One region of the Paraburkholderia sp. SIMBA_030 genome, then DNA from elsewhere that is predicted to be linked to it. Evidence: riboswitches for the same ligand, from Rfam matches in the RefSeq annotation. Region 1 holds a riboswitch; each other region holds the start of a gene.

Region 1 (10,545 bases):
CGGCCGAGTACTACGCGCCGTATCTCGCACACGGCGCAGTCGAACCGATCAATTGTACGGTGCAATTCGCGGACGGCGCGGCTACCGTCTGGGTCTCGACGCAAATGCCCGCCCTCGCGCGTCACCACGCCGCGAAAGTGCTGGGCATCGACGCCGACAAAGTCGACATGCACACGCAACTGCTGGGTGGCGGCTTCGGGCGCCGTCTCGAGATCGATTTCATTTCGCAGGCGGCAGCGATTGCGCGCGAGGGCAGTGGCCATCCAGTGCAAACGATCTGGTCGCGTGCGCAGGACTTCACGCACGACTTCTATCGCCCGGCGTGCCTGTCGCGCTTCAAGGCAGGATTCGATGGCACGGGCAAGCTGGTCGCGTGGCACAGCACCTCGGCGAGTCAGGCGATCGTGCCGGAATCGCTCGCGCGTTACTACGGACTACCGCGCATTCCGCTTGACAAGACCACCTGCGAAGGCGCCTTCGATCAACCCTATGAATGGCCCACGGCACGCGTAGCGCACGAGATCGTGGAATTGCCTGTGCCGGTCGGATTCTGGCGGTCGGTCGGCCATTCGCACCAGGCGTTTTTCACCGAGAGTTTCACCGACGAACTGGCCGCGGTCACCGGCCAGGATCCGATCGCGTTTCGCGCGGCGCTGCTCACGCAGCATCCGCGCCATCTGGCCGTGCTGCGGCGCGTGGCGGCGCTATCCGGTTGGGGGCATCCACTGAAGCACGCGGCGAATGGCGCTCCGCAAGCGCGCGGCGTCGCGCTGCACGAGGCGTTCGGCAGCGTCGTCGCGCAAGTGGCGGAGGTGTCGCTCGGGCCGGACAAGCGGATTCGCGTGCATCGTGTGGTCTGTGTGATCGATTGCGGAATGCCGGTGAATCCGAACCTGATCCGTCAGCAGATGGAGAGCGCGATCGTGTTCGGTCTTTCGGCCGCGTTGCAGGACGAAGTCACGATCGTCGACGGCCAGGTGCAGCAGAAGAACTTTCTCGACTTCCCGGTGGTGCGGATGAACGATTGTCCGGTGATCGAAACCGACATCATGCCGAGCCGGATGCACCCGCAAGGCGTCGGCGAACCGGGCACGCCGCCGATCGCGCCGGCAGTCGCGAACGCGGTGTTCGCGCTGACCGGACAGCGGTTGCGCGCGTTGCCTTTGAAGCTCGCTTGAAGCGCATGGAGAAAAGCATGGGATCGCTAAACATCAACGGCCGGGCAGTGGCTGTCCAAGCCGAGCCGGATATGCCGCTGCTGTGGGTGCTGCGCTGCGAACTCGGCATGACCGGCACCAAGTTCGGCTGCGGTGTGGGGATTTGCGGCGCGTGCACGATCCATCTGGACGGCAAGGCGTGCCTCGCCTGCCAGACGCCGATGTCGAGCTTGCATACGCAGAAGGTGACGACGATTGAAGGCGTGCAGGGTGCCGAGGCGCAGGCGCTGAAGGCGGCGTGGCTCGATCTCGACGTGGTGCAATGCGGTTATTGCCAAAGTGCGCAACTGATGGCGGCCTGTGCGTTGCTCAAGCAGAAGCCCGATCCTACCGACGCCGACATCGACGCGGCAATGTCGAATATCGTGTGCCGTTGCGGCACTTATCCGCGGGTGCGGGCCGCGATTCACCAGGCGGCGAAGCGGCGGGCTGGCTGAAGCCGCCGCCGCATATGCACGCCGCTCAGTTCACCAGCATCTCCACCATCGCGACAACCACCGTGAAAACGCCGATACAGCCGCCCAACGTGGCTGCGCCTTGCATGAAGTTCGACATACGTGCCCCCGAAACGTATAAATGAAGGCTCGTATTTAACCCGAATTGAAAGGTAAAAGAAAGCTTGTCAAAAATAACTTTTGGACCGGCTTGGGTCAGCGCGCGCGGTGCGGTGCCGACGCCGCGCTAGCGCGGCCCGTCGTCAGAATCGATTGAGGCTGGTCAAGGCACTTTGATTGTGGCCGCCGCGCTCGGCATGGTCTTGGCAGGCGTTGCGGTGGCAGGTGCCGTCTGCGGATTGGTTTCCCAGCCGCCGCCGAGCGCGAGGAACAGGTTGACCTGATCGGTCGCCACCTGGCCTTGCGCGGCCGCTACCTGAGACTTCGTCGACGTCAGCGTGCGCGTCGCATCCAGATCCGAAATGAACGACTCGCGTCCGGCGAGATATAGCCGATGCGTTTCATCCGCCGACTCCGTAGCCGACTTCAGCGCGGCACGCAGTGCGTCGGCGCGGGCGTAGTCGGCGGCGTAGGTGGCGAGGCTGGTTTCGGTCTCGCGCAACGCGGTCAGCACCACGCCGTCGAATTTCGCCAACGCCACATTGCTCGACGCCTCCGCTTCGCGCACACGTCCGCGCGCACCGTTCGTCGGGAAGGTCCAGCTGATCAGCGGGCCGAAGTTCCAGCGCGCGGTCGGCGAGGTGCCGAGGTCTTCGAGGACCCCGGTCAAGCCGGCCGATGCACCGATGCTCACCGTCGGATACAACGCGCCGGTGGCGACACCGATTCGCGCTGTCGAAGCCGCCAGTTGACGCTCGGCCTCGCGCACGTCCGGGCGGCGCTTGAGCAGCGCGGCGCCGTCGCCGACTGGAATCGGCTGACGGATTTGCGGCAACGTATTGCAAGCCAGCACCGTCGGCGGCAGATCGGACGGTGCGCGAGCGAGCAGGGCTGCCAGCCGGTATTGCGCGATCTTGCGGCGCGCCGTGTAGCGCGGAATATCCGCCGCCAGCGTATCGACTTGCGTCTGGCCACGCGTCACTTCGGTCTGATTGCCGCGGCCCACATCGCGCAAACGGCGCGACACGTCCACGCGCTGCTTTTGCAACGCCAGCGATTGCTGCGCGATCCTGAGTTCCTCGGCCGCCGAGCATTGTTCGACATAAGAGCGCACCACGTCCGCGACCACCGTGATCCGCGCGAGATCGCCGGCGGCCTGCACGGACTCGGTGTCCGCTTGCGCCGCTTCGACGCCGCGCCGCAGCTTGCCGAACAGATCGATTTCGTATGAGATGCTGATGCCGATGTCGCCTTCGTTGACGACCGGCAACTTCTCCGTGAGCAGGTACTGCTCGGCCGATTCCTGCGCGCGCTCGATCACCGCCGAAGTTTTGCCGGAGAAACCGCCTTGCGCCTGTGCGACACTCAACGCTTCGCGCGAGCGCGCCAGATTCGCCGCAGCGACGCGCAAGTCGGTGTTCGATTGCAGCGCTTCGTCGACGAGGCCGTTCAGCACCGGATCGTCATACAGCTTCCACCACACGGCGGGCACGTTCTGGCGCGACGTCAACGCGGCATCGGCGCCTTCGAGCGGCGCATGGGCGAGCGGCGCGTTGACCAGCGCCTGCTTCGGCAGCGCGTAATCGGGGCCGACGTTGATGCAGCCGTTGAGCGCGAGGGCGAGCGGCAATAGCGGCAATAGCGACAACAGCGGCAATAAGGGCAGGGCGCGCGAGCGTTTCATTGCGAGGCGCCCGAGATGGCAGCCGCGGACGCCGCCTGTGCAGCAGAGGCAGCCGGAACAGCGGACGCGGACCCGGACGGAGCCGCCGGCGCATCCACGGCACCCGACGTGCCCGTCGTGCCGGCAATGCGGCGTGGTTTGCCGGTCGGCGACAGATCGCGCACCGACACGGTCGCGGTGCGTCCCGCGATCATGCGGAAGTCGGCGGGGATTTCGTCGAGCGCGACGCGCACCGGAATCCGCTGCGCGAGCCGCACCCAGCTGAACGCCGGGTTCACGTTCGGCAGCAGGTTCGAGCCTTGCGTGCGATCGCGGTCCTCAATCGCTGCGACGATGCTTTGCACGTGACCGCGCAGCACGCTCGGCTCGCCCATCACCTTGATATCGACCGGCTGGCCGATGTCGATGCCGCGCAGCTTGGTTTCCTCGAAGTAGCCGTCGATACGGAACGAGTGCATATCGACCACCGCCAGCACCGGCCGGCCCGCCGCGACGAACTCGCCGGTGCGCGGCGCGCGGTCGTTCAGATAACCGTCGACCGGACTCACGATCGTGGTGCGTTGCAGATTCAGCCTGGCCGTATCGATCGCGACGTTCGCATCGGCGAGCGCGGCTTCGGCCTGATCGACACGCGAGCGGCTTTCTTCGGCGACCTCCGCCGCGACCAGGTTGCCGAGCTTACGATTGCGCGCGTCTTCGCGGCGCGCCTGTTCGAGCGTGGCGCGGCGTTGCTGCGCGGTGGCTTGTGCCTGGCGCAGTGCGAGCGTGTAACGCGCCTGGTCGATGACGAACAACACCTGGCCTTGCTTGACCTGCTGGTTGTCCGTCACCTCGACGGATGAAATCAACCCCGAGATATCCGGCGCGACCTGGATCACGTCGGCGCGCACGTGGCCGTCGCGGGTCCACGGCGCGAACATGTAATAGCCGACCAGTTTCCACAGCACGAGGGCCGCGATCACGACGACGATCAGGGTCAGCAGAATTTGACCGACGGAGAACCAGGTTTTTTTCACGTTATTAGTCTGTGCGAAACGACGACGACAAGGCCCAGCACCAGCACATAGATGCCGAGATCGAAGATGGAACGGTGCCACACGAAGCGGTAAAAGCCGACACGTGTGAGCGCCGTGCGGATGACCAGGTTGATCAGATACGCGATCAACATCAGCACGAGCACGGCCGGCACGAACACGCCGAAGATATCGATTTCACCGATCATCGCGGGCAGTCAGCAAGGAAGAAGAACAGGGTGCGGGACGGGCGCATCAGGCGGCGGGCTCCGGTTCGGGCGGCGTGGGCGTGGTGAGCGTGGCCGGAAACAGCGACAGACGCAAGCCGACCAGCGCGTGCAGCGCGTCGCGCAATTGCCGTGTCGAGGTCTGCGAGGTCGCGCTCGGCGTGCCGGCATTGGCGAGCCCCTGTGCGGTGACACGCGCCACGGCGGTATCGATCGACGACATCAGGCTCGCGGGCACCGGTTGGCGCGCGCGCAGGTCGACGCAGGTTTCGAAATGTTCGCGCACGCCTTCGAGCACGTGGTCGATCGCGGCCGGCGCTTCGCCGCCGAGTTTGCGGGTCAGGCGGCGCAAGTCGAGCGCGTTGAAGGCGATGCGCAGATCGCGGAAACTTTCGATCGACGGATGGCGATGATCGTCGGTGGCGGCGAGGCGCGGGATCAATTGCATCAGGCGGTCGAGCATGCGCGCGGCGAGATTGCGCGGATCGTCGATCGTGCGTGTCGAGGCGGTCAGCGCCACGTCGGCCCAGCTCGAACGCAACAGCCGCGCCGCCGCGAGTTCGGCGCCGAACGGGCGTGTCACGCGGGTCCACAGGAACGCGTACAGCAGCCCGGCGAGGCCCGCGAGATTGCTGTTCAGGAACACCAGGAAGTCGGCGTCGTAGGCATCCTGAATGCTGATGAAGGTAGCCGTGTTGACCGCGACCAGCATCGTAGCGAGATTGAATTGCGGGCGCGGGATCAGCGTGCCGACGAAAATGAACGGCGCGGCGAACATGACCACCAGCATCGGAAAGTCATGCACGTGCGGCAGCACGACGAACAGATAGAGGCCCGCGAACACGACGCTGGCCGCAGTCGACGTAAAGAACTTGAAGACCATCGGCGCGGGTTCGTCGAGCGCGGCGAAGAAGCAGCATGCGACCGCAGCGAGCGTCACCGCGCCGGCTCCGTCCGCCCACCCTGAACTGATCCACAAACTGCACGCGAGAACGATCGCACCGACTGCGGAGCCGGTCGAAAACAGCATGATGCCGCGGTCGAAGTAGCGCTCGGTGCCGCCCAGGCGCCAATGGCGGAAACGCGGCCGCCACGAACCTTCTTCGCGCGTGATGATGATGCGCAGCGTGCGGCAGTCCTGCCAGACATTGATGACCTGCTTCAGGCGCCACAACGCGCTCGACAGCAGCGCACCATCCCAGCTTGCGATCGCCGCCGGTGGCGGCTGCATCGCCGCGATCCGCTCGCGCAGCGCGTCGGCTACGGGGTCGGGGTGGTCGCCCTTGCTGGCAACCGGAAGCGGCGCATTGAACCATTTGATGACATCGGCGAGCAATGCTTCAAGGCCGTCGGGCCATGAATGCCGGCCGCTGTTGTAGAGCGCGATCAGCGGATCGGCCAGCGCCGACATCAGCGGCAGCAGTAACTGCATGCGCCCGCGCAGCTCGTGAGTGCGTGCCAGGATGTCCGGCCGGGTGTGGTCGTAGGCGAGCTGGCTCAGCAGCAGTTCCAACCCGTTGATGGTAGCCGCGAGCCGCTGGCGGGCCGCCGAGATCGCCGAGCCGGCGATGCGTCCCGAGAGCGTTTCGGTCGCATAGAACGCGGCGTCGCGAAACCACGCGTCGGTCCGCTCGATGATGGTGGGCGCGAGCCGGCTCGGAAACACCGCGCCGCCGACAACGCTCGCGCACACGATGCCGAGCGTGATTTCCTCGGTACGGGTGATCGCGAGGTCGAACACGCCGCCCGGATTGGTCACCGAAGGCAACGCGATCATCGGCAGCGTATAGCCCGCCAGCAGGAACACGTAGCTGCGCGCGGTGCGGTCGGAGATTGCCAGATACAGCAGCGTACCGGTCCATAGCGCGACGACCACGCTGAACAGATACGGCGATTCGACGAACGGCGGCACCACCAGAATCGCGCCTGCCGCGCCGATCGCGGTGCCGAACGCACGATAGAGCGCCTTTGAACGGGTCGCGCCGACAAACGGATTCGACACGATGTAGACCGTCGCCATCGCCCAGTACGGCCGCGGCAGTTCGAGCGCGAGACCGAGATAGAGCGCCAGCATGGCTGCGGCGAACGTCTTGACCGAGAACAGCCAGTCGCGGATGGAAGGGTAGACCATAACCGGTTACGCCGTGTCCCTGGTGTGGTGTGGCGTTGCGGAGTTTGCTTTGTCTTTGTTTAATTTTTTTGTTCTGGCCGGTTTGGCGGGCTTACTCGCGGTGTTCGTGCTGCCCTGGGAATCGTCTCGATCGGTGGGGGCGTCGGCCACGAAGGCGGCCAGTACCCGCAAGGTCGCTTCGAGATCGCTGCGCGTGACGTTTCTCAAAGCCTGCGCGCGCAGGGTGACCAGTTCTGCTTCGATCTTTGCCGTGACGGCGCGGCCTTCGTCGGTCAGGGTGACCGTTTTCGCGCGCCGGTCCTCCGGGTCTTCGTCGCGGCGCATGAGGCCCGCTGCGCATAGTTGATCCAGCAGCCGGACTAGCGATGGGCCTTCGATGCCGATCAGATCGGCCAGCGTTACCTGACGGACTGCTTCGCCCAAGCGGCTCGCCGTGAGCAGCGGCGTGGCGCATGCTTCGGAGACGTTGAAGGCCGTCAGCACGCCATGGCTTGTGCGCCGCCATTTTCTGGCGGCGACGATCAGGGTGCTGCTGACTGTGCGGCGTAAGGTGTCGAGGGTCGGCATGGCCGGTATTGTATTTCTTAAATATTCGTTAGCAAACTATTGAATCAGGGTTTTTGCCTTTGACGGCGATTGTTGTCTGTGCGCTAGCGGGTGGCGATGTTCGATTACTGCCGCGCCGGCCACCACGCCCAACCGCGCGGCGAGCGTCGCAACTCGATTACCGAGAGCGGCGCAATTTCGATGCGTGGAAACACGGCGGGCGACGCCCCGAGCGCGTGGACGATCGCGGCCCGGATCACCGGCGCATGCGTGACACCGACGACGCTGCGTGCATCGTTTGATGCATCGCCTGGCGCGTCGAGCCATTGGCCTATCCGTTTCACGAGCTGACTGAACGACTCGCCGCCATGCGCGGCCGCATCCGGATCGCACGTCCATGCCGCGAGGTCCTGCGGTGCCTCGACAGCGAGGTCCGCGAGGCGCCGGCCGTGCCATTGTCCGTAGTCGATATCGGCCAGTTCGGACGCGACCGTCGCCGCGAGCCCCAATGCCGATGCCGTAGCGCGTGCACAAAGGGCAGGGCTGACGAAAACCGTCGCGTCGCGAGCGATCGACAGACGCTCACGCGCGGCGGTGGCTTCGGCGAGGCCGCGTTCGTCGAGTGGATCGTCGGCGGGGAAGCGGCCTGCGCGCATGGCGGCGGTCGACGCGTGGCTGACCAGTAACAGCCGGGTGTCCATTCAGTTCCTTCCCATAGTGGTGGCCGGGCAAAAGCCGGATGCCGCGCGCATGCATTGCGCTACCGAGGGACAAAGTTTAGCGCGTAGAATAGCTGGACTGCGAAGCGCGGAAGCCGGTGGGAGCCCGGCGCGGTCGCGCCACTGTAATCGGTGTTCACACGTCGAAAGCCAGACCTGAGCTTCGCACCATTCCTCTTCAATCGACTATCGGGGCGCGTTACCCCCAGGAGATGTCCATCATGACCGATGCAGTTTTCGATCCGGCTGCTCAGCCTGCCACTCAACCCACACCGATACCGCTGCGCGAGCTGTTGCCTTGGGTCGTGTTTGGCGGTTTGCTGCTGCTGCTCGCGCTTTACTTCGTTGGTGCGGAACAGGGCGCTACGTCGCTGATTCCTGGCATGTATGTGCATGAGTTCGTGCACGATGGCCGTCATTTGCTCGGCTTTCCTTGCCACTAACGGAGACGAACATGGTTGGTAAATTGTTGGTACGCGGCATGCTTGCAGGCATCGCCGCGGGACTGCTCACGTTCGGCTTTGCCAGAGTCGTCGGCGAACCGCAGGTCGAGCAGGCGATTTCGTTCGAGGAAAAGGCCGCAGCGGCGAGCGGTGACGCGCACGATCACGGTGAACTGGTGAGTCGTGGCACGCAAGCGGGCTTGGGGTTGCTGACAGGCGTGGTGACGTATGGCGCGGCGTTCGGCGGACTGTTCTCGTTGGTGTTCGCGTATGCGTATGGCCGCGCTGGTACGTCGAGTGCGCGCGCGTTATCTGCATGGCTCGCACTTGGCGCGTTCATTGCATTGGTGATCGTCCCGAACCTCAAGTACCCGGCGAATCCACCGTCGGTAGGCGATCCAGAGACGATCGGGACGCGAACCGGATTGTTCTTCCTGATGATTGCTGTTTCGCTGGCCGCGATGGTGTTTTCGCTGAAGGTACGGCGTCGCGCGGTGATGAAGTTGGGTATGTGGAATGGGTCGATTGTGGCGGGGGTGGTGTTTATCGTGATTATCGGCGCGGTGCAATTGTCGATGCCGACGATTAACGAGGTGCCGGCTGGTTTTCCAGCTGTGCTGCTATGGAAGTTTCGCGTCGCGGCGATTGGGATGCAGGTGATCATGTGGACGACGATCGGGCTGCTGTTCGGCGCGATGGCGGAGCGGAGCAAATTGCTGAGTTCCACGGGCCGCACGGCGGCGAAGTCTGCTTACCTCTGATTGCCGCTGTTGCAGGAGGCGCGATCGCTAAGGTGGTTGCGCCGACGTGCAGCGCGCAAGAATTTAAATAGATCAAGGACTTGGTGCGGTTGTGTGGATGTTATCCACAGGCTTGCGAACATTTTCTGTGGACAAGTCCACAATAGAGATTCTGGTTTTTTTGCCTTTGGCGGTGCGATCCTTCTGTGTGCCCGCGGCGTTGGCCTTTCCCTGTTGTGTGCCGACACCGTAGGCACACAAACGCCGTAGGCAAAAAAGAACCGCCGCGCTTATCCCATTTTCAAATGCCGCAGCGAAAAACCATGCACACAAAAATGCTCGCCGACAAGCCAGGTGGCGACCACAATTAAATCGCAGTGCCCGCTATTCCACAAATTCAACGAATGGCGTCCGGCAACCCACGGCACGCCGAGCGGATTCGGCCAATCAGCCAGCAAATGCATCAAGCCACCACAGGCAAACCCAAACGCCGGCGCGGCATATACCGGATGCCCGAGCCAGTGATAAGAAAAAGCCAGCAACGCCACCATGGAAGCGGCCCGCGCACGCGTATCGCCGCTCGCTGACGGCAATGTCCTGCCGTCGGGCAGTCCGACGTTATTCGGCCGACGCCGTCCAGCCCGCAGGGATGTCGTGTCCTCGTGTCTACCTGGCTGAATACCGATAAGGATAGCTGATGAAGAGGTGTGGCGAAGTTCCCGCCATTGCCGTATCCCCGCAGGACCTGACCGACGCGCAGTGGCACCGTGTCCGGCCCCTGTTCGGACTGTTCGAGGCCGGTGACGGTGGCAGCGATGACGGGTGGCGCGTCATCGCGCTCACATACGCCGTCGCGCACTGATCCAAAAGGTTGATCGGGAAAAGTAAAACATTGACAGATGTTTATCTCAAAATTAATTCGCTAACCTGATTGATATGGATATATGGACATGCGCGGCAACCGTCGTTAATAATGCCCGCTCGGTTTCCGGTGTGGTGAAAAATAACCAGGGGGCGTCACGATGAAGAATGAGAACGGCCAGCCGATGATCCGGCTGGGAGACAGGACCGATCACAATGGAACGGTCGTCGAAGCGGCGCCGGACCTCACGCACATGGGCGTCCCGGTCGCGCTCGACGGCCACAAGGTCATGTGCCCGCTATGCAAGGGCACCTTCCCCATCATCGCAAAGGGCAAGCGGACCCACAAGGGCAAGGTGGTCAGCTACGCGGGCGACAAAACCGGCTGCGGCGCGACCCTGATCGCGTCG
Region 2 (10,545 bases), on a different contig from region 1:
GCGCCTGCCTTCCAGAAGACGCGGCAGCGTTTCGTTCGCAGGCGCGCCGAATTCGACCGGCGGCGGCAATTCAGCCAGCGCGGTTTGCGCGAGCGCATCGGCGGCGCGATCCAGGCGCGTGTCCAGATCGTCGATCTCCGCGGCTTGATGCAGGCCGAGATGGCGGTCGGGAAACTCGATTTCATCATTGCCGGCGATGTGGCCGCACCAGCGCAGACCTTGCGGCAACGCCTCTTCGAGCATTTGCGCGTGCCTTGCAGAGCCGACGCGATTGGCCAGCACGCCGTAAAACGGCACCTGCGGTCTGAATTGCGCGAGACCGAAGGCGACTGCGCCGAAGGTCTGTGCCATCGCTTTCGCTGAAATCACCGCGAGCACCGGCACGCCGAATACCGTTGCCAGATCGGCGCTGCTCGGCGTGCCATCGAACAATCCCATCACGCCTTCGATCAGGATCAGATCGGATTCGGCAGCCGCTTGCGCGAGCAGAGTGCGGCATGCCGTTTCGCCCACCATCCAGAGATCGAGCGACAACACCGGCGCGCCGCTGGCACGCGCAAGAATCATCGGGTCGAGAAAATCCGGACCGGTCTTGAACACGCGCACACGCCGCCCCAGCCGCCGGTGGTAGCGCGCCAAACCCGCGGTGATCGTGGTCTTGCCTTGACCCGAAGCCGGCGCGCTAATGAACAGGGCGGGACATGCCCCGAAGGAAGTCCCCCGCCCCGAAGGAAGTCCCCTTGGGGGATTGAGCGGCGCGGACATCGCTCAGAACTCCACGCCGCGCTGCGCTTTCACGCCTTGCTCGCGATACGGATGCTTGACGATGCGCATTTCGGTGACGAGGTCGGCGGCTTCGATCAACGCGTCCGGCGCATGACGGCCGGTCACGACCACGTGCAGCATTTGCGGTCGCGCGTTCAGTACGGACAGCACTTCGTCGAGCGGCAGGTATTCGTACTTCAGCACCGTGTTCAGCTCGTCGAGGATCACCATCTGATAGTCGCCACTTTCGATCATCCGGCGCGCTTCGTCCCAGCCCTTGCGCGCGGTGGCGATGTCGGCGTCGCGGTTTTGCGTGTTCCACGTATAGCCGTCGCCCATCGTGACGAAATCGCAATTGGCGATCGCGCCGAGGAAGTCGCGCTCCGAGGTATGCAGCGCGCCCTTGATGAATTGCACGACGCCCAGGCGCATGCCGTGTCCGAGCACCCGCACGGCCATGCCGAACGCGGCCGTGGTCTTGCCTTTGCCGGTGCCGGTGTTGACGATCAGCAGACCCTTCTCGACGGTGGCGGCGGCCTGCTTCTTTTCATGGCCTTCACGCCGGCGTTCGGTCATGCGGTGATGCGATTCGGGATCTGTTTTCATGGAAGGTCCTGTTCGTCGGAGTCGTCGTGTGTTGGGTCGATGCCGGCATGAGCGGTCGAAGCGATTGCTACGGTGACGCTGTCGAGTACGGTTTTACGTACGATCAGGCGTGCATCGGGCGCATTGGGTTGAGCGGCGGCCGCAGCGAGCAAGGCGCAGGGTTCGCAGACGCCGTCCACGCCCAGGTGTTCGCGTGCCGCCGTCGAGGGCTCGGCATCGGCAATGGTCAATGCCGCAATTTGCTCACGGCTGAAACGTTGCAACGGCAATGCGTGACGTGCGCAGAATTCGAGCAAGCCTGCTTCTTGAGCTTTGACGTCGATGGTGGCGATCGCGCTGATTTCATCGAGCGTATGGTGGCCGAGCGCCGCGCGTACGGCGGTGTCGATCTGCTCGGCCGAGCAGTGCAAGCGGCAACCGATGCCGACGCTCAGCGTTTTCATTGCGCGTCCACCGCATTAGCATGGGCGACGGCCCGCTCCAACGCCAGCGACGCCACGCCGCCGATCACCACGATCGCCGGCGAGCCGAGCCCGGCGTGAGTGACTGCGTCGGCAAAGCCGCCAAGTTGCGCGAGCACATGCCTTTGTTCAGGACGCGTAGCGGATTCGATCGCGGCGCAAGGCGTGTCGGCGCTCATGCCGGCCGCAAGCAATGTGCCGACGATATCGTTCAGCCGCCGCATACCCATATAGATCACCAGCGTCATCCGCGTGGCAACGAGCGCCGCCCAGTCCGGCTCCGCGTTTCCGGCGCCATGTCCGGTGACGAACACCACGCCCTGCGCGTGATCGCGATGTGTGACCGGAATGCCGATTGCCGCAGGCGCCGCGATTCCCGCCGTGATGCCGTTGACGATTTCCACCTCGATGCCCGCTGCATGCAGGGCCTGCTGCTCTTCGCCGCCACGGCCGAACACGAACGGATCGCCGCCTTTCAAACGCGCGACACTGCGCCCGGCCTGCACATGTTCGAGCATTTGCGCGACGATGCCGGCTTGCGGCGTCGACGGATGGCCGCCGCGTTTGCCGACATGGACGACCCGCGCGTCGGTGCGGGCGAACTGCAGCACTTCGGGATTCACCAGATCGTCGACCAGCACCACATCGGCCTGCGCCAAGGCGCGCGTCGCCTTGAGCGTCATCAGTTCGACGTCGCCGGGACCGGCGCCGATCAGCCACGCGCGGCTCATCGCGGCGTGCATGGCGCGTGCCATGTCGTGACAAGGGGGGGCAGGCGGACCGTGACGACGGTCCAGGCGGAATTAGCGCTCATGCGGTGCGACAGATTACGCACGACGAAACGCCGCTCGCCGCGATTTCTCTGCAATCGCAAACGGGCGCGCCACGTCGTGCTTCAGCGCCTTCCTATCCGTCCCTCGCGGATTCAGGCAGCCGGCAGCGTGACGTTCGCCGCCTCCGCGTCTGGCCGGTATCCGGGCTGGCGGCCTCATGCGCTTTGCCTTCCCGTCCGATTCGTCAGACAGTGGCATCGAAAACGCATGCGCGGCGCCAAGGCGCCGCAGGTCGCTTACCGTTGCGGGGACAGCACAGGTTGAGCGCAATCGAGCGCTGCCTGTTTCCCGTTTAACTGCACATGCGAACGCATGTGCGGGCACCAAACGCGTGCATACGATAGCACACGGCGGCACTCGCCAGCACGCTCGACAAAGCGCCCGCGCGGCCCGCGCTTCCTTGACGGCGCGGGGCTGCGGGCCTACACTCGCACGCACTTTGGTGCTCGTGTGCGCGCTCGTGCGCATGCAGTTAAACGGGAAACAGGGCGCCCGCCTGCTATGGATCGGGTCAACCTGTGCTGCCCCCGCAACGGTAAGCGAAAAGCGGCGTCTGGATGAATTTTTCAGCGCCGCGGAGCCGGCTTCGATGTCCACGCGCAAGGCCGCGTCGGCATATAACCACTGGGCGAGAAATCACTCGCGCGGGAAGGTGAAGCGGCGCTTTCGCCAGCCCGGATACCGGCCAGAAAATGACGGATGAACGCCGCGGGGATGCGGTGGCTCGTTCATGACCTCGTTCACGCTTGCTGTTTTCTGTTGCCGCGGCAATGTCGTTTTTCGTCCCCGCTGTCGTCCCCGTGTGTTTTGTTTTCGTGTTTGCTTGCCTGGCGCCGGTTTATCCTGGGCTCGAGCGTGAAGCGCATCGGGACGCGGGCCGCCGGCGTGTGAACGTGCAACTTCTTCGGATGAACCCAACGATGCAAACTCAAATGCGCAAGATCCCCGTCACCATCGTCACGGGCTTTCTCGGCAGCGGCAAGACCACGCTGCTGCGGCATATTCTTCGGCATGCGGGTGGCAAGCGCATTGCGGTGATCGTCAATGAGTTCGGCGAACTCGGCATCGACGGTGAAATTCTCAAGGGTTGCGGCATCGGCTGCGATGAAAACGGCGTCGAAACCGAAGGGCAACTGTATGAACTCGCGAACGGCTGCCTGTGCTGCACGGTGCAGGAAGAGTTTTTCCCTGTGATGGAAAAACTCGTCGAGCGCCGCGAGCAGATCGATCACGTGCTGATCGAAACCTCCGGTCTCGCACTGCCGAAGCCACTGGTGCAGGCGTTCAACTGGCCGCAGATCAAGAGCAGCTTCACCGTGGACGCAGTGGTGACGGTGGTGGACGGCCCCGCCGCGGCGAGCGGCCAGTTCGCCGACAATCCGGTCGCCGTCGATGCACAGCGCAGGGCCGATCCGAATCTCGATCACGAATCGCCGCTGCACGAACTGTTCGAAGATCAGCTGTCGGCAGCCGATCTGGTGATTCTGAACAAAACGGATTTGCTCGACGACGCGCAGCAAGCCGCTGTCGAAACCGTCATCCGCGACGAGATTCCGCCGCAAGTGAAGATCGTGCGCGCGCAGATGGGCCAACTCGATCTGCACACTTTGCTCGGCCTCGAAGCCGCCTCCGAAGAAACGATCCACTTGCGTCACGACCACCACGGTTCGGCTGACGATGCCGACCATCACCACGACGAGTTCGATTCCGTGGTGGTGCACGCGAGTGCGCCATCGCGTGAAGCGGTGATCGCCGCGCTGCAAGGGCTGGTCGAAACACACACGATTTACCGCGTCAAAGGCTTTGCGGCGTTGCCGGGCGCGGCGATGCGGCTCGTAATTCAAGGCGTGGGCCGTCGTTTCGACAGTTACTTCGATCGCCGCTGGCAAGCCGGCGAAATCGATGAAATTGACGAAGCGGGCGGGGGTCGGCAAAGCCGCTTCGTGCTGATCGGCGAGGACCTCGATCAGGCCATGCTGCAACGCGCGTTCGACGCTGCATTGGGTGCTGTGTCGAGCGCTGAACCGCAACAGGCGTAATCGATCATGCATCTGCTGCGCACGACGCCGGGCGGTTTTGTCGACGATACGCAAGGCGTCATCCGTATCGATCAGCAGCCCGCCGATATCGTGGTGCTCAGTTCCGCCGATACGACGCTGTCGCTGCTCGCCAGCGTGTTTCCTCGCTTGGGCGAGGGCTTCCCGAGCGTGCGGCTCGCGAATGTCACTTATTTGCGGCAACCTGCGTCGGTCGATTTCTATGTCGAAGACGTATTGCAGCATGCACGCGTCGTCGTAGTCGATCACCTCGGTGGCGAAGCGTATTGGCCTTACGGGATCGAGCAGGTGGTCGCGCTCGCCGGGCGCAAGAAGCAGACGCTCGCGATGTTCTCCGGCGATTTGCAGGAAGATCCAAACCTGCTCGCACGCAGCACCGCCGACGCCGGGCTATGCCACCAGCTATGGCGCTATCTGCGCGAAGGCGGCGCGCAGAATGCCGAGGCGTTCCTGCGCTGCATGGCGTATCGCTCGTTCGGCTGGGGGCGAGAGCCCGCACCGCCGCGAGCGTTGCCGGCCGCGACGCTCTACCATCCCGGCCACGATACGCCGACGATGGTCGACTGGCAGGCGCGCTGGCGCCAGCATGCGCCGGTTGCGGCGGTTCTGTTCTATAAGGCGCACTTGCAGGCGGCCAATACAGCGGTGTTTGACGCGCTGATCGATGCGCTCGAAGCACAGGGTGTGAATCCGTTACCGATTGCGATTACCTCGCTGAAAGATGCGATGAGCCGCGAAGTCGTGCAGCAGTTGTGCGCGCAACATGATGTCGCGCTGGTTCTGAACACGACCGCGTTCGCCGCATCGGCGATCGACGATCCCGAACCGCTCGCGTTGGCCGGCGACGCACCGGTCATGCAGGTGATCCTGAGCGGCGGCAATCGCGAAGACTGGCTCAAGGACAATCAAGGCCTCAACTCGCGCGATATCGCCATGCATATCGCGCTGCCGGAAGTGGACGGCCGCATCATCACGCGGGCGATCAGTTTCAAGGGGCTCGCCTATCGTTGCCCGCATACGGAAGTCGATGTGGTCCGCTATCAACCGGACCTCGAGCGTGTCGGCTTTCTCGCCGAGCTGAGCCGCCGCTGGTGCCGTCTGCGTATGCTCGATAACGGCGACAAGAAACTCGCGCTGATTCTCGCCAACTATCCAATGAGCGAAGGGCGCATCGGCAACGGCGTGGGGCTCGATACGCCGGCGTCGGTGGTCGGCATTCTGTCGATGCTGCGCGATGAAGGTTATCGTTTGAGCGATTTGCCCGCGAACGGCGACGCGCTGTTGAAGAAGCTTACCGAAGGCGTGACCAACGATCCGGTCGTGCGCGACTTGCGGCCCGCGTTGCAAAGTCTCGCGCTCAACGACTATCTGTTGTATTTCAACCGGCTGCCTGCTGAGGCGCGCAATGCATTGAACGCGCGTTGGGGCTCGCCCGAGCAGGACCCGACATTGCGGCGCGGCCGTTTCATGATCGCGGGCTGGCGCTGCGGGCATGTGTTCGTCGGCATTCAACCGTCGCGTTCGCGCGAACAGGGCGATTACGTGAGCTATCACGACGCTGAACTCGTGCCGCCGCATGCCTATCTCGCGTTCTATTTCTGGCTGCGCCATCAGTTCGGCATCGACGCGATCGTGCACGTCGGCAAGCATGGCAACCTCGAATGGCTGCCGGGCAAGAGCGTCGCGTTGAGCGATGCATGCTGGCCCGATCTGATTCTTGGACCGCTGCCGCATCTCTATCCGTTCATCGTCAACGATCCCGGCGAGGGCAGCCAGGCGAAGCGCCGCGCGCAGGCCGTCATCATCGATCACCTGATGCCGCCGCTCACGCGCGCCGAAAGCTATGGGCCGTTGCAGGATCTCGAGCGCCAGGTCGACGAATACTATGAAGCGCTGATGGTCGATCCGCGCCGCGCCAGGCTATTGAGGCGCACGATTCTCGCGACCATCGTGGAGCATCGGCTGCATGAAGAGCTGAGCCTCGCGGAGCCGGATGGGCAAGATGATGAGGACGCGCTGCTGACGCGCGTCGATGCGTGGCTGTGCGAGTTGAAGGAAGCACAGATTCGCGATGGTTTGCATACGTTCGGGCGTTCGCCGGAAGGTGTGCAGCGACGTGATACGTTGCTGGCGCTGGGGCGTTTTCCGGTCGGCGATGGGCAGGCTGAAAAAGCCGGCTTGATCGATGCTTTGGCGCGCGATCTGCGGATGGATCATCTGTTCGATCCGTTGTCGGTGGATTGGTCGGCGATGTGGAATGGGCCGCGCCCCGACATTTTGCAGCGCGTGAGCGATGCGCCGTGGCGGCATTGCGGCGATACGCGCGAGCGCCTGGAGTTGCTGGCGGCCGAGATGTTGCGAGGCGTGTGTGGCGATGAAACTCACGCTTTAACGCCTGCGGCTGGAACCCTGCCGCAAGCCGAACGCGTGATCGAGCGCCTGCGCAACGACGTCCTGCCGCGGCTCGACGCGTGCGGGCCGCAAGAAATGCGGCATCTGAAGCGCGGTCTCGAAGGGCGCTTCGTGCCACCGGGGCCGAGCGGCTCACCGTCGCGTGGACGCCCCGACGTTTTGCCCACCGGCCGCAACTTCTATTCGGTCGATACGCGCGCGATTCCGACGCAAGCGGCGTGGTCGCTCGGATTGAAATCCGCGCAGCAACTGATCGAGCGGCATCTGCAGGAACACGGCGATTACCCGCGCGCGATTGGCCTGTCGGTATGGGGCACGGCGACGATGCGCACCGGCGGCGACGACATCGCCCAGGCGCTCGCATTACTCGGTGTGCGGCCGAAGTGGGCGCCGGGCAGTCATCGCGTGACCGACTTCGAGATCATGCCGATCGAGGTGTTCGACCGGCCGCGCATCGACGTGACGTTGCGCGTATCCGGCTTTTTCCGCGATGCATTCGCGAACGTGATGCACCTGTTCGATGCGGCGGTGCAGGCGGTGGCCGGGCTCGACGAACCCGAGGATCTGAACCCGATCCGCGCACGCGTGCTGCGCGAACGCGATGCGCTCATCGCGCGCGGCATGGACGCGGTCGAAGCGCGCAGGCGCGCCGGCTGGCGCGTGTTTAGCGCGCGGCCCGGCGCGTATGGCGCGGGCTTGCAGGACATGATCGATTCGCAGCAGTGGCAAACCGATGCCGACCTCGCGAACGCATATCAGGCGTGGGGCGGCTACGCGTACACGCAGAAAAGCGCCGGCGAAGAAGCGCGCCAGGCGTTCGGCACGCGCCTCGCCGCGATGGACGTGGTGCTGCAGAATCAGGACAACCGCGAGCACGATGTGCTCGATTCGAACGACTACTACCAGTTCCAGGGCGGCATGGTGGCCGCGGTGCGGCATCTCGCGGGCAGTCAGCCGCATGTCTATCATGCGGACCACAGCAATCCGGCCGCGCCGCGCGTGCGCACGCTGCACGAGGAGATTGCACGCGTGATCCGCTCGCGCGTGGTCAATCCGAAATGGCTGGACGGCGTGAAACGCCACGGTTACAAAGGCGCCGCTGAAATCGCCGCGACCGTCGACTATTTGTATGGTTACGATGCGACCGCGCGCGTGATCGCCGATCACCAATATGCGCTCGTCACCGATGCCTATCTGAACGACGCCGATACGCGCGAGTTCATGCAGCGGCACAATCCGCATGCGCTGCATTCGGTCTGCGAGCGTTTGCTCGAAGCGATGCAGCGTGGCTTGTGGCAAGCGCCCGGCGACTATCGCGCGCAAGTCGAACAACATCTGCTCGCGAGTGAGCAGCAGATCGAAGGAAAGCAAACATGAACGCAGCCACGCAACGGCCTGCTTTTCCATTTGCCGCGCTGATCGGCCAGGCGCCGTTGCAGCAGGCGCTCCTGCTTGCCGCGATCGATCCGGGCCTGGGCGGTGTGCTGGTCAGCGGGCCGCGCGGCACGGCGAAATCGACCGCGGCGCGCGCGCTCGCCGAACTGTTGCCCGAAGGGCAACTGGTGAATTTGCCGCTCGGCGCCAGCGAAGATCGACTGATCGGCACGCTCGATATCGAAACCGTGTTGCGCGATGGTTCGGTGCGCTTTTCGCCGGGTTTGCTCGCGAAAGCGCATCGCGGCGTGCTGTATGTCGATGAAGTGAATCTGCTGCCCGATGCGCTCGTCGACGCGCTGCTCGATGCGGCGGCGAGCGGTGTGAATACCGTCGAACGCGACGGGGTGTCGCACAGTCACGACGCGCGTTTCGTGCTGATCGGCACGATGAATCCGGAAGAAGGCGAGTTGCGGCCGCAACTGATCGACCGTTTTGGGTTGATGGTCGAGTTGCAGAACTGTTTTGAACCGCTGGTGCGTCAGCAGATCGTGAAAGCGCGGCTGGCGTTCGATCTCGATCCACTGGGGTTTCGTGTGGAGTACGCGCAGCAGCAGGCGGCGTACGTTCAGCGGATTCGCGCGGCGCGCGAAGCACTGCCTCAACTCGCGTTCGACGCTGCGGTTCACGCTCGTGTCAGCGCATTGTGCATTGCGGCGGCGGTGGATGGGCTGCGCGCCGATCTCGTGATGCTGCGCGCGGCGCGGGCATTGGCGGCGTTTGAACAGGTGGCTGCTGTTACAACCGAGCATGTCGAGCGTGTTGCCGAAGCGGTGCTGATGCATCGGCGGCACGATCGCGAGGCGCAGGCAGGCGCTGAGGCGCGTGATAACGCAGAGCCGCGCCGGGCCGCTCCCGATGCGGTTGAGACAGCTTCACAAGATTCCGCGCTATCCGCCGCCGCTGCCGGCGATTGCGATTGGGGTTACCTGCCGCCCGAGCCGTCCGGCATCACGCAGGTCAAAGGCGTCATCCCGCTCAGCGCAAAAAAACGCTGAGCCATCGGAAGGGCGCCGCCGCTGGCTCGCGCAGCGGTTTTCGATGGCGACAAGGTGCAGGCGCGGGTTCGCGCAGCCGCTTGCAAGGCGCGCCAGGCAAGCGCATCGCTTGGCCGCAGACCTTCGCCGCGATGCGGCGGGAGAAACTGCGCACCGAGCATCTGCGCTTCGCGCCCGAGGCGCCGCAGGGCGGTGTCCTGCATTGTTTCGTTCTCGATTGTTCCGGGTCGATGCTGGCGGGACAGCGCCTCGCGCTCGCCAAAGGCCTGCTGATCGCGTTGTTCGACCGTGCCAGCGCCGCGCGCGCCGAGGCGGCGCTGGTGTGTTTTGCCGGAGCGCGAGCGGATCTGCGTTTCGGGCCCGCGGTGCCGCGCTGGTGGAACGAGCGGTGGTTGCGGCCGGTGGGCGGTGGAGGCGGTACGCCGCTCGCGTCCGGCGTACGTAAGGCGGCGCAGTTGCTGGAGCGCACCGCGCGCCGCAAGCCCGCGCAGCAGCGCTGGCTGTGGATTTTGACCGACGGCCGCAGCAGCGATCAACCGATGCGCCCACTTAGCGCGGACGAAGTCGTGTTCGTCGACTTCGAGCGCGAGGCGATCCGGCTTGGCCGTTGCGAAGCGCTCGCCGATGCGTGGGGCGCGACGCGTGTCACGCCGGAAGCGTTGATGGGCTAACAGCGCGCGTCTAGTCACACGTGATCGCGATGGTTAAATTCATATCCGCGATCTCTGGCTGCGCGCGGAGGCTCGCAGTCCAGTTCGGCTGTTCACGTTTTGCTCCAACGGCGCCGTGCGCCGGTCCGTCGCGCGGTAGACTTCCGGGAACAATCTCGCTACCGGCTATTTGACGCGATATGGACCGAATCGACGCAATGAAAGTGTTCGTTGCAACGCTGGACGAAGGCAGTCTGGCCGGCGCGGGGCGCCGGCTTGGCCGCTCACCCGCGGCGGTGAGCCGGGCGATCGCCTTCCTCGAAGAGCAT
Region 3 (10,545 bases), on a different contig from region 1:
CGTTTTTTTCGAGCACCCGCCGCGTAGCGTTTTCGATCTGCGCGCGGTTTGCCTCGAAGGTACCGACGAGATTGTGAGCAGATGTGCCGTCGTTGCCGAAATGGTCGTTCAAGGCATCGAGCGATACGCTGCACCAGACGTCGGCCCCATCGACGTTGGCTTCGAAGGCAACCCGCGCAGCCGCCACCACTTCGCGGCGTCCGGTGAATTCGATCCTCATGACTACCCTCCATCTGTCGAAAGAAAAGCGTTGAACGTGCAAACGCTGCCGTGCCTGCTGTGCCGCACTATAACGCCGCACGCTCAGCGCACATTCTCCGCAAGGTGCATACTCGACATCGGCCGCATTCGTGCGGCCGCGCTTATGCGTCGCGGCGCTCATGTCTCCCCTCGTGCCGCCTGCCGCGCCGCCTGACGTGTCTAACATCCTAATCCTATCTATCGGCCTGTGTCCCGCAACCCGCTATCCCGCGCGCGAACGAGGCAAGGTGCAAGACTATCTGGCGAGCGTGTGGGCCATTTCGGCGGTGGTTGGGCCGATGCTGGGCGGGCTTTCGTCCCCGCGATCAACATCGGCGGGGCTAAAAAGGTCCCGGTCAAAGCGCTGTCACCGCTTGAAGAGTGATGCGGCCGCGGTTCTACAAACCCGCTATCGGCAGGTTGCAATTTGCGCGGGCGCACAAGCCATCCGTAAGCCATAGTCGTGCCCGGATGGGCTGCGCCGGCGCGTACAGGTCAGTCCTTCGCGTACAGCGTCGACTCCACGAACCCTTCCGCGGCCAGCACCTGCCCCACCAGAATCAGCGCCGTGCGCTCGATATGGGTCGATTGCACTTTGCCGACGATGTCGTCGAGCGTGCCCGTGAGCTTTTCTTCATCCGGCCAGCTCGCGCGATAGATCACCGCGATCGGACAATCGCCGCCGTAATGCGGCCGCAATTCATCGACGATGCGCGCCAGATGCCGCACGCCGAGATGAATCGCCATTGTCGCGCGATGGCTCGCCAGCTTGCCGAGTTGCTCGCCTGCGGGCATCGTCGTTTTGCTGGCGTAGCGCGTCAGGATCAGCGTTTGCGAAATGCCAGGCAAAGTAAGCTCACAGCCGAGCGCCGCCGCGCACGCGGCGGTCGCGGTCACGCCGGGCACGATCTCGTATGGAATGTTCAGCTCGCGCAGTCTGCGGATCTGCTCGCCGATCGCGCCGTATAACGAAGGGTCGCCGGAATGCACGCGCGCCACATCCTGGCCCTTCTCGTGCGCCGATTCGAGCAATGCGACGATCTGATCGAGGTCGAGGTCGGCGGTATTGACGACCTGCTCTGCAACATGACCTTCCAGCACGGCGGCCGGCACGAGCGAACCCGCATACAGGATCACCGGACAACTGCGCACGAGGCGCTGCCCTTTCACCGTGATCAATTCCGGGTCGCCGGGACCCGCGCCGATAAAAAACACCGTCATTCGATACTCCGTGATTCATTCGGTCGGCACGTCGTCGACGCGCCGCTCAGGAGGATAAGTGCCGCAACGCGTCGAGCAATTCGACCACGCCCTCAAACTCTCGATCGGCTGCAGGCAACTCGGGTCGCCGCAGCATGACGATCGGCAGGCCACGTTCGCGCGCGACTTCGAGCTTTGCTTCGGTGGCGCTGCCGCCGCTGTTTTTGCTGACTACCACGTCGAACGCTTCGGCACTGAAAAGCGCTCGCTCGCCTTCGAGCGTGAACGGGCCCCGTGTGTCCAGAATCCGGGCGCGGGCATTGCCGTCGTGCGGGTCGAGACAGCGCACGGTCCAGAACTGGTGCGGCGGGATGTCGTCGAGATGCGCGAGCGGTTCGCGGCCAAGCGTGAACAGTGGCCGCCTGAACGCGGCGAGCGCCGCGGTCAGTTCGCTCCAGCGATCGACCATGCGCCAATCGTCGCCGGTTTGCGGATGCCAGCCAGGGCGGCGCAGCGCCCAGCACGGCACACCTGCGGCATGACTCGCTTTCACGGCATTCGCACTGATTTGCGCGGCGTACGGGTGGGTCGCGTCGATTACCAGGCCGATGCGTTCCTGTTCGATGTAGCGCGCCATGCCTTCAGCGCCGCCAAAGCCGCCGACGCGCACCGTACCCGGCAGATCGTCCGGCACCTTGCCGAGCCCGGCGAGACTGTACACGTGATCGGGCTCAAGTCGATGCGCGATCTTCAACGCGTCGCCGGTGCCGCCGAGCAGCAGGATGCGCGTCATTGCGCGGCTCCGATCAGATTGCCCTGGCGGTCGATCGCGAACATTTCGACGGCGACCTGCGGCGGTACGATTTCGCGCGCGACCGCGAGCGCATGCCGGCAGACGATATCGCCGAGCGGCACGTTCTGCGCGCGCGCCAACGCCACCGCTTGCTGACTCGTATTGGCCGCGCGAATCGCCGCCTGCAATGCCGCGTCCGCGCCGTGTTCGGATGCCCACACGGCCAGTTGCGCCAGATCGATGCTCGAATTCCGGCTATGCAGATCGAGATGCCCCGCGGCCAGTTTGCTGAGCTTGCCGAAGCCGCCGCAAATGCTCAGGCGTTCGACCGGCGCGCGCTTCATATGCTTGAGCACCGCGCCAACGAAGTCGCCCATTTCGATCAGCGCGATGTCCGGCAGGCCGTAATGCGCGCGCATGGCGTCTTCGCTCGCGTTGCCGGTGCAGGCCGCGACATGCGTGTAGCCGTTCGCACGCGCGACGTCGATGCCCTGGTGAATCGACGCGATATACGCCGAGCACGAAAACGGCCGCACGATTCCGGTGGTGCCGAGAATCGACAGGCCGCCGAGAATGCCGAGGCGCGGGTTCATCGTCTTCAGTGCGAGTGCTTCGCCGCCCTCCACGCCGATCGTCACCTCGAAACCGCCGCCGTATGCGTGCTCAGCAGCCAGATCGGCCAAATGTTCGGTCATCATCTTGCGCGGCACCGGATTGATTGCCGGTTCGCCGACCGGCAGCGTCAATCCCGCACGCGTCACCGTGCCGACGCCCGGTCCCGCGTGAAAACGCACGCCCGGTTCGGCACGCAGCCGCACGCGCGCGAATACAATCGCGCCGTGCGTCACGTCGGGGTCGTCGCCGGCATCCTTGACAGTGCCCGCTTCGGCGCCGTCGGCGGTCAGGCGGCAGAACACCAGCGGCATCGGCACATGCTGGCCCTTGGGCAAGACAATTTCCGCGACGTCGCTGACGATGCCCGTGAGCAGCAGACGCGCCGCCGCGAGCGACGTCGCGGTGGCGCAACTGCCGGTCGTGTAGCCGCTGCGCAGCGGCGCGGGTTGTTCGGGCGTTTCGTCGCGCATTACGGTTGATGGCGCAAGTCGGCCGCGGGCGGCAACATGCCGGCCGCCTTGGTCACGTCGAGCAGCGTAATCGGTAGTGCCTGGCGCCAGGTGTCGAAGCCGCCAAGCGGTTGTGCGTCGGCAAGCGCAATGCGCGTGAGCGTGCCGCCATGCTGTTCGCGCCACGCCGCGAGCGCCGCCTCGCCTTGCAAGGTCACGGCATTGGCGACCAGCCGCCCGCCGTCGCGCAAGCTCGCCCAGCAGGCATCCAGCACGCCAGGCACGGTCACGCCGCCGCCGATGAACACGGCATCCGGTTCGGGCAGACCGCCCAACGCTTCAGGCGCGCGGCCAGCGACGAGTTGCAATCCGGGCACGCCTAACGCGTCGCGATTGTGTTCGATGAAACGCTGACGCTCCGCGTGCGCTTCGATCGCGATCGCGCGGCAGCTCGGATGCGCGCGCATCCATTCGATGCCGATCGAGCCGCTGCCTGCGCCAACATCCCACAGCAATTCGCCGGGCGTCGGCGCGAGACGCGCCAGCGTGACGGCGCGCACGTCTCGTTTGGTCAGCTGGCCGTCGTGGCGAAAAGCATCATCGGGTACGCCGGAGGTCAGCGGCAGTCGCGGCGCGCCATCCGTTGCGCGGCATTCGAGCGCGATCAGGTTCAGTGCCGCCACCTCGCCCGCCGACCATTGATCCGCGCGGCCGTCGATCCGGCGTTCCAGCTCGCCGCCCAGATGTTCCAGCACGATCATGCGGGTCGCGCCGAAACCGCGCGCGTTCAGCCATTCCGCCAGCGCCGCGGGCGTGCCGCCGTCCGCGCTCAGCACGAACACGCGCGCGCCGTCGTGCAGACGCGCGTTCAGCGTCGGCAGCGGCCGCCCCACCAGCGACACCGTCGCCACATCCTGCAAGGGCCAGCCGAGCCGCGCCGCCGCCAGCGACAACGACGACGGCGCCGGCAGCACCCGCAACTCGCCGGCCGGCAACTGCCGCGCCAGCGTCGCGCCGACGCCGAATAGCATCGGGTCGCCGCTGGCCAGCACGCACACGGGCGCCGCGCGCTCCGCCAGCAAAGGCGCGAGATCGAACGGACTCGGCCACGCCGCGCGGCGGGCGGCCAGGCGCGCGGGCAGCATCGCCAGATGGCGTTCGCCGCCATACACCACCGACGCCTCCAGCAAAGCGCGCCGCGCGGGCTGCCCCAAGCCGGCGAAGCCGTCATCGCCTATGCCCACCACGGTCAGCCATGCCGGCATGCATCCATCCTCATTCTGTATCTTCAAATAATGCGCTGAGCCACGCCGATCAAAGCGTCCAGCCTCGTTGTACGGTTCGAAAAAAGGCATAATACAGCCGCCGGTGCCCTTCGGGGCCGAAGAGGGAACACAGCGTCACTGTGGCTGCCCCCGCAACTGTATGCAGCGAGTCCGCCTGCGCTCCGCGCCACTGGTTCGACCGGGAAGGCAGCGGCGGACCACGACCTGCCAGCCAGGAGACCTGCCGGCGAGACTGTTCGTGCCAGCCTACATCGGGCGGGGTGTACCGATGCCGCAGCAATGCCCGCCTGGGCAGCGCTCGGGCCGTCGCGCGACGCTAAAACCCGGTGTCCGTCTTGAATCACGCTGCGCCTTCCGCTGCTTCGTTTACCGCTGCCCAAGCGCCGCGGCGTTCGGCTTGTCCGGGCCTGCTGCGCATCGTCGCCGCGCGCGACGGCGGGATTTGCCGGATCAAATTGCCCGGCGGCGTACTGAGCGCCGCGCAGGCTGCCGCGATCGCCGAGGCGAGCGCGCGGTATGCGGCCGGGGTGATCGAAGTGACAAACCGCGCGAATCTGCAGGTGCGCGGCGTGCGGGACGGGCAGGAAGCGGCGTTGATTGCGGCTTTGGTGTCGGTCGCTCTCGGGCCGGTGGTGCCGGCGAGTGGCGGTGTTGATGCTGCCACCTTGTCCGCCTCTGCCGCCTTGTCTGCCTCTGCTGCCTCTGCTGCCTCTGCTGCCTCCGCGGCCGACGACGTGCGCAACGTGATGATCAGCCCCGCAGCGGGACGCGATCCATTCGCGCTGTACGACACCACTTCGCTGGCCGCCGGGCTCCTCACGCTGCTGCAAAGCGAAGCGCGTTTTGCGGCGCTGTCGCCGAAATTCGCCGTGCTGCTCGATGGCGGCGAACGTCTTGCCAGGCTCGATCATCCGCACGATGTGTGGCTCGCGGCGACGCAGGTGCACGACGGCGTGAGATTTGTCTTCGGATTGACCGGATGTCCGTCCATGGCGGCCAATGTGGCGGCGGTACCTGTGGCTCGCGCGAACGCGTTCGCCACTGGCGCGTCGCATGCAGGCACCCTCGCCGCCGTCCTGCCGTCGCAAGTCGTCCAACTGGTTCGCGCGCTTCTGCTCACGTTTCTCGATCTGGCCGCCGCCGACGCCACACGTATGCGCCACCTGCTCGCCACGCATTCCGTCGACGCGGTATTGCAGCATGCTCAAACGTATGTCGATTTCCCGCTGTCACGCGACGCGTCGCTCGCCGACTGGCACCGTAGCGCGCCTGCCGATGCCGTGCTGCGGCTCGGCGCGCACGCTCAACGCGTGGTGGGAACGTGGCACGTCGGCGGCCAGCCGCCGCTCGGACGCCTCGACGCCGCGACGTTGCACGGTCTCGCCGCGCTAGCGCGGCAGCAAGGCAACGGCACAATGCGCATGACGCCCTGGCAAAGCGTGCTGCTGCCCGATATCGCCACGGACGCCGTGCCGGCCGTGCTTGCCGGATTGAACACATTAGGCCTCGCGTGCGATCCCGCGCAGCCCATCGCACATCTGATCGCCTGCGCCGGCTCGACCGGTTGCGTAAAAAGTCTCACCGACACCAAAGCCGACGCGCTGCAATTAGCCGCTCGCTTGCCCGGAGGTGTCGACGTCCATCTGAGCGGCTGCCCGCGCTCGTGCGCCGCCGCGCATTGCGCGCCGTACACGCTGCTGGCCGTGGCGCCCGGCACATACGACCTTTATCGACGCGGCACCTCGGCGGATTTCGGCGAGTGCGTCGCGCACCGACTGACGATCGAACAGGCTGCCGACATGCTCGAACAATTAGCCCGGAGCCCTTTAGATGCTTGATTACATTCGCGACGGTCAGGAGATCTATCGCCAATCCTTCGCGACGATTCGCGCCGAGGCCGATCTGTCGCGCATCCCCGCCGACCTCGATAAACTCGCCGTGCGCGTGATTCACGCCTGCGGGATGGTCGACGTGATCGACGATCTGGATTTTTCCGCAGGCGCAGGCACCGCGGGCCGCACGGCGCTGGCGCAAGGCGCGCCGATTCTGTGCGACGCGGGCATGGTCGCGCAAGGCATCACGCGAGCGCGTCTGCCCGCGAACAACGAAGTGATCTGCACGCTCACGCACATCGACGTGCCGTCGTTGGCGCGCGAACTCGGCAACACGCGTTCGGCCGCCGCGCTCGAATTGTGGCGTCCGCACCTGGCGGGCAGCGTCGTCGTGATCGGCAATGCGCCGACTGCCCTCTTTCATCTGCTCGACATGCTCGATGCCGGCGCGCCACGGCCCGCGTTGATTCTCGGCTTTCCGGTCGGCTTCGTCGGCGCGGCGGAATCGAAAGCGCTGCTCGCCGAAAACAGCCGCGGCGTGCCCTACGTGGTGGTCCACGGCAGACGCGGCGGCAGCGCGATGGCCGCCGCCGCCGTCAATGCGCTGGCGACGGAGGTCGAGTAAATGAGCATGCAAGGACGGTTGTTCGGACTCGGCGTCGGCCCCGGCGACCCGGAACTGATCACGCTGAAAGCGCTGCGGCTGCTGAAGGCCGCGCCGGTGGTCGCGTACTTCGTTGCGAAGGGCAAGAAAGGCAACGCGTTCAGCATCATCGAAGCGCATCTGCACGACGCGCAACAGCATCTGCCGCTCGTCTATCCGGTCACGACCGAAGCGCTCGAACCGCCGCTGTCGTATGAAGCGATCATCGCTGACTTCTACGACACCGCCGCCGACATCGTCGCCACACATCTCGACGCGGGCCGCGATGTCGCGGTGATCTGCGAAGGCGATCCGTTTTTCTACGGTTCGTATATGTATCTGCACGACCGGCTCGCCGCGCGCTTCGAAGCCGAAGTGGTGCCGGGCGTGTGCTCGATGCTCGGCGGCGCAGCCGTGCTCGGTTCGCCGCTGGTGTATCGCAATCAGAGTTTGTCGGTGCTCTCCGGCGTGTTGCCCGAAGACGAATTGCGCCGGCGTCTCGCCGACGCCGACGCCGCCGTCGTGATGAAACTCGGCCGCAATTTCGACAAGGTGCGGCGCGTGCTGGGTGAACTCGGTCTTGCGGATCGCGCGCTCTACGTCGAACGCGCGACGATGGGCAATCAACGCATCGTGCCGCTCGCGGAAGTCGATCCGATGGCGTCGCCGTATTTTTCGCTGCTGGTGGTGCCGGGGGAAAAATGGCAAGGATGACGCCGCCCGCGATCGTGATTCTCGGCGCGGGCGCGTTGGCGACCGCGCGGCGCGTGCAGGCGCTGTATGCCGGCGCGCAGGTGCACGCTTTACACGGGCGTGTCGAAGCCGACGTCTCGTACGCCGAACTCGGCACGCATCTAGGTGAACTGTATGCGCGCGGCACGCCGATCGTCGCGCTGTGCGCAGCCGGCATCGTGATTCGCTGCGTCGCGCCGCTGCTGTCGAACAAGGGCGTCGAACCGCCGGTGCTGGCCGTGGCCGAAGACGGCAGCGCGGTCGTGCCGCTGCTCGGCGGACTCGCGGGTGTCAACGTGATGGCGCGCGAAATCGCCGCCGCGCTGGCCGTGCCGCCCGCGATCACGACGAGCGGCGAACTGCGCTTCGGTACTTGTGTGCTCAATCCGCCAGAAGGCTATGCGCTGGCCGATCTCGCGCAAGGCAAGCGTTTCGTGTCGGATCTGCTGGCTGGTGAAAGCACGCGAATCGAAGGCGACGCGCCGTGGCTCGATGATGCGCAATTGCCGCGTTCGAGCTCGGCGCGTCTGGCGATTCGGGTGACGCCGCGTGCGTGGGACGGCAGCGCCGACGAGTTGGTGATTCATCCGCGTAGTGTGGTGGCGGCGGTCACGGGTTCGGGTTCGGGTTCCGGCTCGGGTGCACAGATCGCCAGGTATGTGCGTGAGGCGTTGAACGCGCATGGTCTCGCTGCGCTTTCGCTGGCGGCGCTGCTGGCATCGTCGGAACGGATGACCGACCCCGCGCTCGCAGAAGCCGCCACGAGTTTGAACGTTCCGCTGCGGTTCGCTCAAACACGTCCGGAAGATGGCGAGCCGCCGCGCAATGTGCTGCATGCCGCGCTACGCATCCCCTACGAAACGTTGCACGACGACGCCGACGCGGGCATTGCGCTGGCGCTGGCGCCGCTTGCTATCGACGCCGACAGCGTCGGCCGTGCACGCGGCCGCCTCACGGTGATAGGCCTCGGTCCGGGCAGCGCAGATCTGATGGTGCCCGCGGCGCGCACGGCGCTCAACGAAGCGACCGACATCCTCGGCTACGACACCTACGTGAAAATGGCCGGCCCGTTGCGCGCCGATCAACGCGTGCATGGCACGGACAATCGCGAGGAAATGCAACGCGCGCGTCATGCGTTCGAACTGGCGAGCACGGGACGATCGGTGGTGATGGTGTCGTCGGGCGATCCTGGCGTGTTTGCGATGGCGGCTGCGGTGCTCGAAGCGCTCGATGGCGCGGCGAACGCCGACTGGGCCGCAGTCGAGCTTTCGATCGTGCCAGGCGTGTCGGCGGCATTGGCCACTGCGGCGCAAGCCGGCGCGCCGTTGGGACACGACTTCTGCATGCTGTCGCTGTCCGATAACCTGAAGCCATGGACGATCATCGAAAAGCGTCTAAGGCACGCGGCCGAAGCGGATCTCGTGATGGCGTTCTATAACCCGGTCTCTCGCGCAAGGCCGTGGCAGTTGGATAAGGCGCTGGATATCGTGCGGGAATATCGCGCGGCGGCGACGAAAGTGGTGCTCGGACGCGATGTCGGCAGGCCCGGCGGCACGCTGCGTACGACCACACTCGGCGAACTGCGTTCTTCCGATGTGGATATGCGGACGACGGTGATTGTCGGTTCGTCGACGACGCGGGGGTTTTCTCGTGGTGACGATGGTGGTGAGTGGGTTTATACGCCGCGGTGGTATGAGTGAGTCGCGTACGGTCATTGAAACGGATAGCCGACCCAGCGTCAAATACTGTCAAACGTCTGTCCTAAAAATCGACTTCTCTTGTGGATAGAGGTAACTTCGAACTCCTATTTGTTTACGGGAGTTGAATAAAAAATGGCATGGGATAAGGTTGGTGCGGTAAGTTATCTGCGTTCGCACGCACAGCCAACGAGCATAGACAGGTGCGCGGAATATACGCGCCGCGCTATTGAGTGGGGTGGTCTCCACCTTATGCGAACTGGGTCAGCGAGAAACTACGGTTCATCACTCACCAGCGTTGGTTTTTACGAGGTATACGGTAATCCGCAGCGCGGCGATGTAGTCGTGATCCAGTCAATTCCCGGTCACCCGGACGGACACATGGCTATGTACGACGGACAAATCTGGATATCTGATTTTAAGCAGATGCACGGCTTTTACCCCGGCCCGGCATATCGAAGCGCCCAGCCGCCTTACAAAATGTACCGTCACGACTGACAATGAAAAAATACCTTCTACTGATATGCGCCGCGCTGGCTCTCGCGTTAGGTGTGGTGCAGCCTGCAACAGCAGCAGGACCGAACAGCCCTGAGGCTACTGTCAGGGCGTTTTACACATGGTATCTGCAACAGGAGGGCGGGCCTTACCAGTTGACGGATAACGCCATATATCGCTACGTGGAAAAGCCAACGGTCGATAATCTGCGGGATGACTACAAACATAAACGTTTGCCGGGTGGAAGCGACTATTTCACGCGGGTTCAAGACCTTGACGAAAAAGAATGGCTTGCCCACATGATCCTGCACCCGACTGTTAATCTTGACGGTGTGGCGGTTATAGCCGTGACTTTTGGCGCACAGGAAAAGAAGAATCTGGTTGTGTTCGTGCAGCAGGAAAAAGGACTTTGGAAAATCATCAAAGTTGAAGACACAGGTGGCTATTTGGGCTTTCACCAGTACGATCCGACAGACTAACGCACGGAATATGCCCCTCTGCCCGAGGGGCTTTTGCTTTATACGGCAGAAAATGCTTGGCGCGTCCATCATATGCGTTTCGAT

Evidence for each region. A riboswitch is a leader RNA that binds a small molecule or an ion and turns the genes downstream of it on or off. The one in region 1 is predicted to bind cobalamin.
Region 2: it holds a riboswitch for cobalamin, as region 1 does, so the genes downstream of both, cobA (uroporphyrinogen-III C-methyltransferase) here and SB772_RS30615 (CbtB domain-containing protein) in region 1, are expected to answer to the same signal.
Region 3: it holds a riboswitch for cobalamin, as region 1 does, so the genes downstream of both, cobG (precorrin-3B synthase) here and SB772_RS30615 (CbtB domain-containing protein) in region 1, are expected to answer to the same signal.

Annotation. Positions count from the first base shown of each region.
Region 1 covers NZ_JAWRXB010000021.1:109,765-120,309, reverse strand. Annotated here, with positions in the region: gene SB772_RS30655 (molybdopterin cofactor-binding domain-containing protein) at 1-1,178, shown strand, start outside; gene SB772_RS30650 ((2Fe-2S)-binding protein) at 1,196-1,654, shown strand; gene SB772_RS30645 (efflux transporter outer membrane subunit) at 1,935-3,455, opposite strand; gene SB772_RS30640 (efflux RND transporter periplasmic adaptor subunit) at 3,452-4,471, opposite strand; gene SB772_RS30635 (DUF1656 domain-containing protein) at 4,468-4,677, opposite strand; gene SB772_RS30630 (FUSC family protein) at 4,724-6,826, opposite strand; gene SB772_RS30625 (MarR family winged helix-turn-helix transcriptional regulator) at 6,833-7,393, opposite strand; gene SB772_RS30620 (histidine phosphatase family protein) at 7,498-8,073, opposite strand; cobalamin riboswitch at 8,131-8,270, shown strand; gene SB772_RS30615 (CbtB domain-containing protein) at 8,313-8,534, shown strand; gene SB772_RS30610 (CbtA family protein) at 8,546-9,295, shown strand; partial or broken gene SB772_RS30605 (metal-dependent hydrolase) at 9,565-9,822, opposite strand; gene SB772_RS30600 (PAAR domain-containing protein) at 10,297-10,545, shown strand, end outside.
Region 2 covers NZ_JAWRXB010000002.1:257,796-268,340, reverse strand. Annotated here, with positions in the region: gene SB772_RS04355 (cobyrinate a,c-diamide synthase) at 1-765, opposite strand, end outside; gene cobO (cob(I)yrinic acid a,c-diamide adenosyltransferase) at 769-1,371, opposite strand; gene SB772_RS04345 (cobalamin biosynthesis protein) at 1,368-1,814, opposite strand; gene cobA (uroporphyrinogen-III C-methyltransferase) at 1,811-2,563, opposite strand; cobalamin riboswitch at 2,780-3,008, opposite strand; cobalamin riboswitch at 3,089-3,370, shown strand; gene cobW (cobalamin biosynthesis protein CobW) at 3,586-4,704, shown strand; gene cobN (cobaltochelatase subunit CobN) at 4,711-8,511, shown strand; gene SB772_RS04325 (ATP-binding protein) at 8,508-9,566, shown strand; gene SB772_RS04320 (vWA domain-containing protein) at 9,647-10,237, shown strand; gene SB772_RS04315 (LysR family transcriptional regulator) at 10,417-10,545, shown strand, end outside.
Region 3 covers NZ_JAWRXB010000012.1:174,799-185,343, reverse strand. Annotated here, with positions in the region: gene SB772_RS21805 (DUF1488 domain-containing protein) at 1-220, opposite strand, end outside; gene cobM (precorrin-4 C(11)-methyltransferase) at 736-1,461, opposite strand; gene SB772_RS21795 (cobalt-precorrin-6A reductase) at 1,508-2,233, opposite strand; gene SB772_RS21790 (cobalt-precorrin-5B (C(1))-methyltransferase) at 2,230-3,318, opposite strand; gene cbiE (precorrin-6y C5,15-methyltransferase (decarboxylating) subunit CbiE) at 3,318-4,562, opposite strand; cobalamin riboswitch at 4,647-4,826, shown strand; gene cobG (precorrin-3B synthase) at 4,910-6,421, shown strand; gene SB772_RS21775 (precorrin-8X methylmutase) at 6,414-7,040, shown strand; gene SB772_RS21770 (precorrin-2 C(20)-methyltransferase) at 7,041-7,772, shown strand; gene cobJ (precorrin-3B C(17)-methyltransferase) at 7,769-9,490, shown strand; gene SB772_RS21760 (DUF3828 domain-containing protein) at 9,988-10,461, shown strand.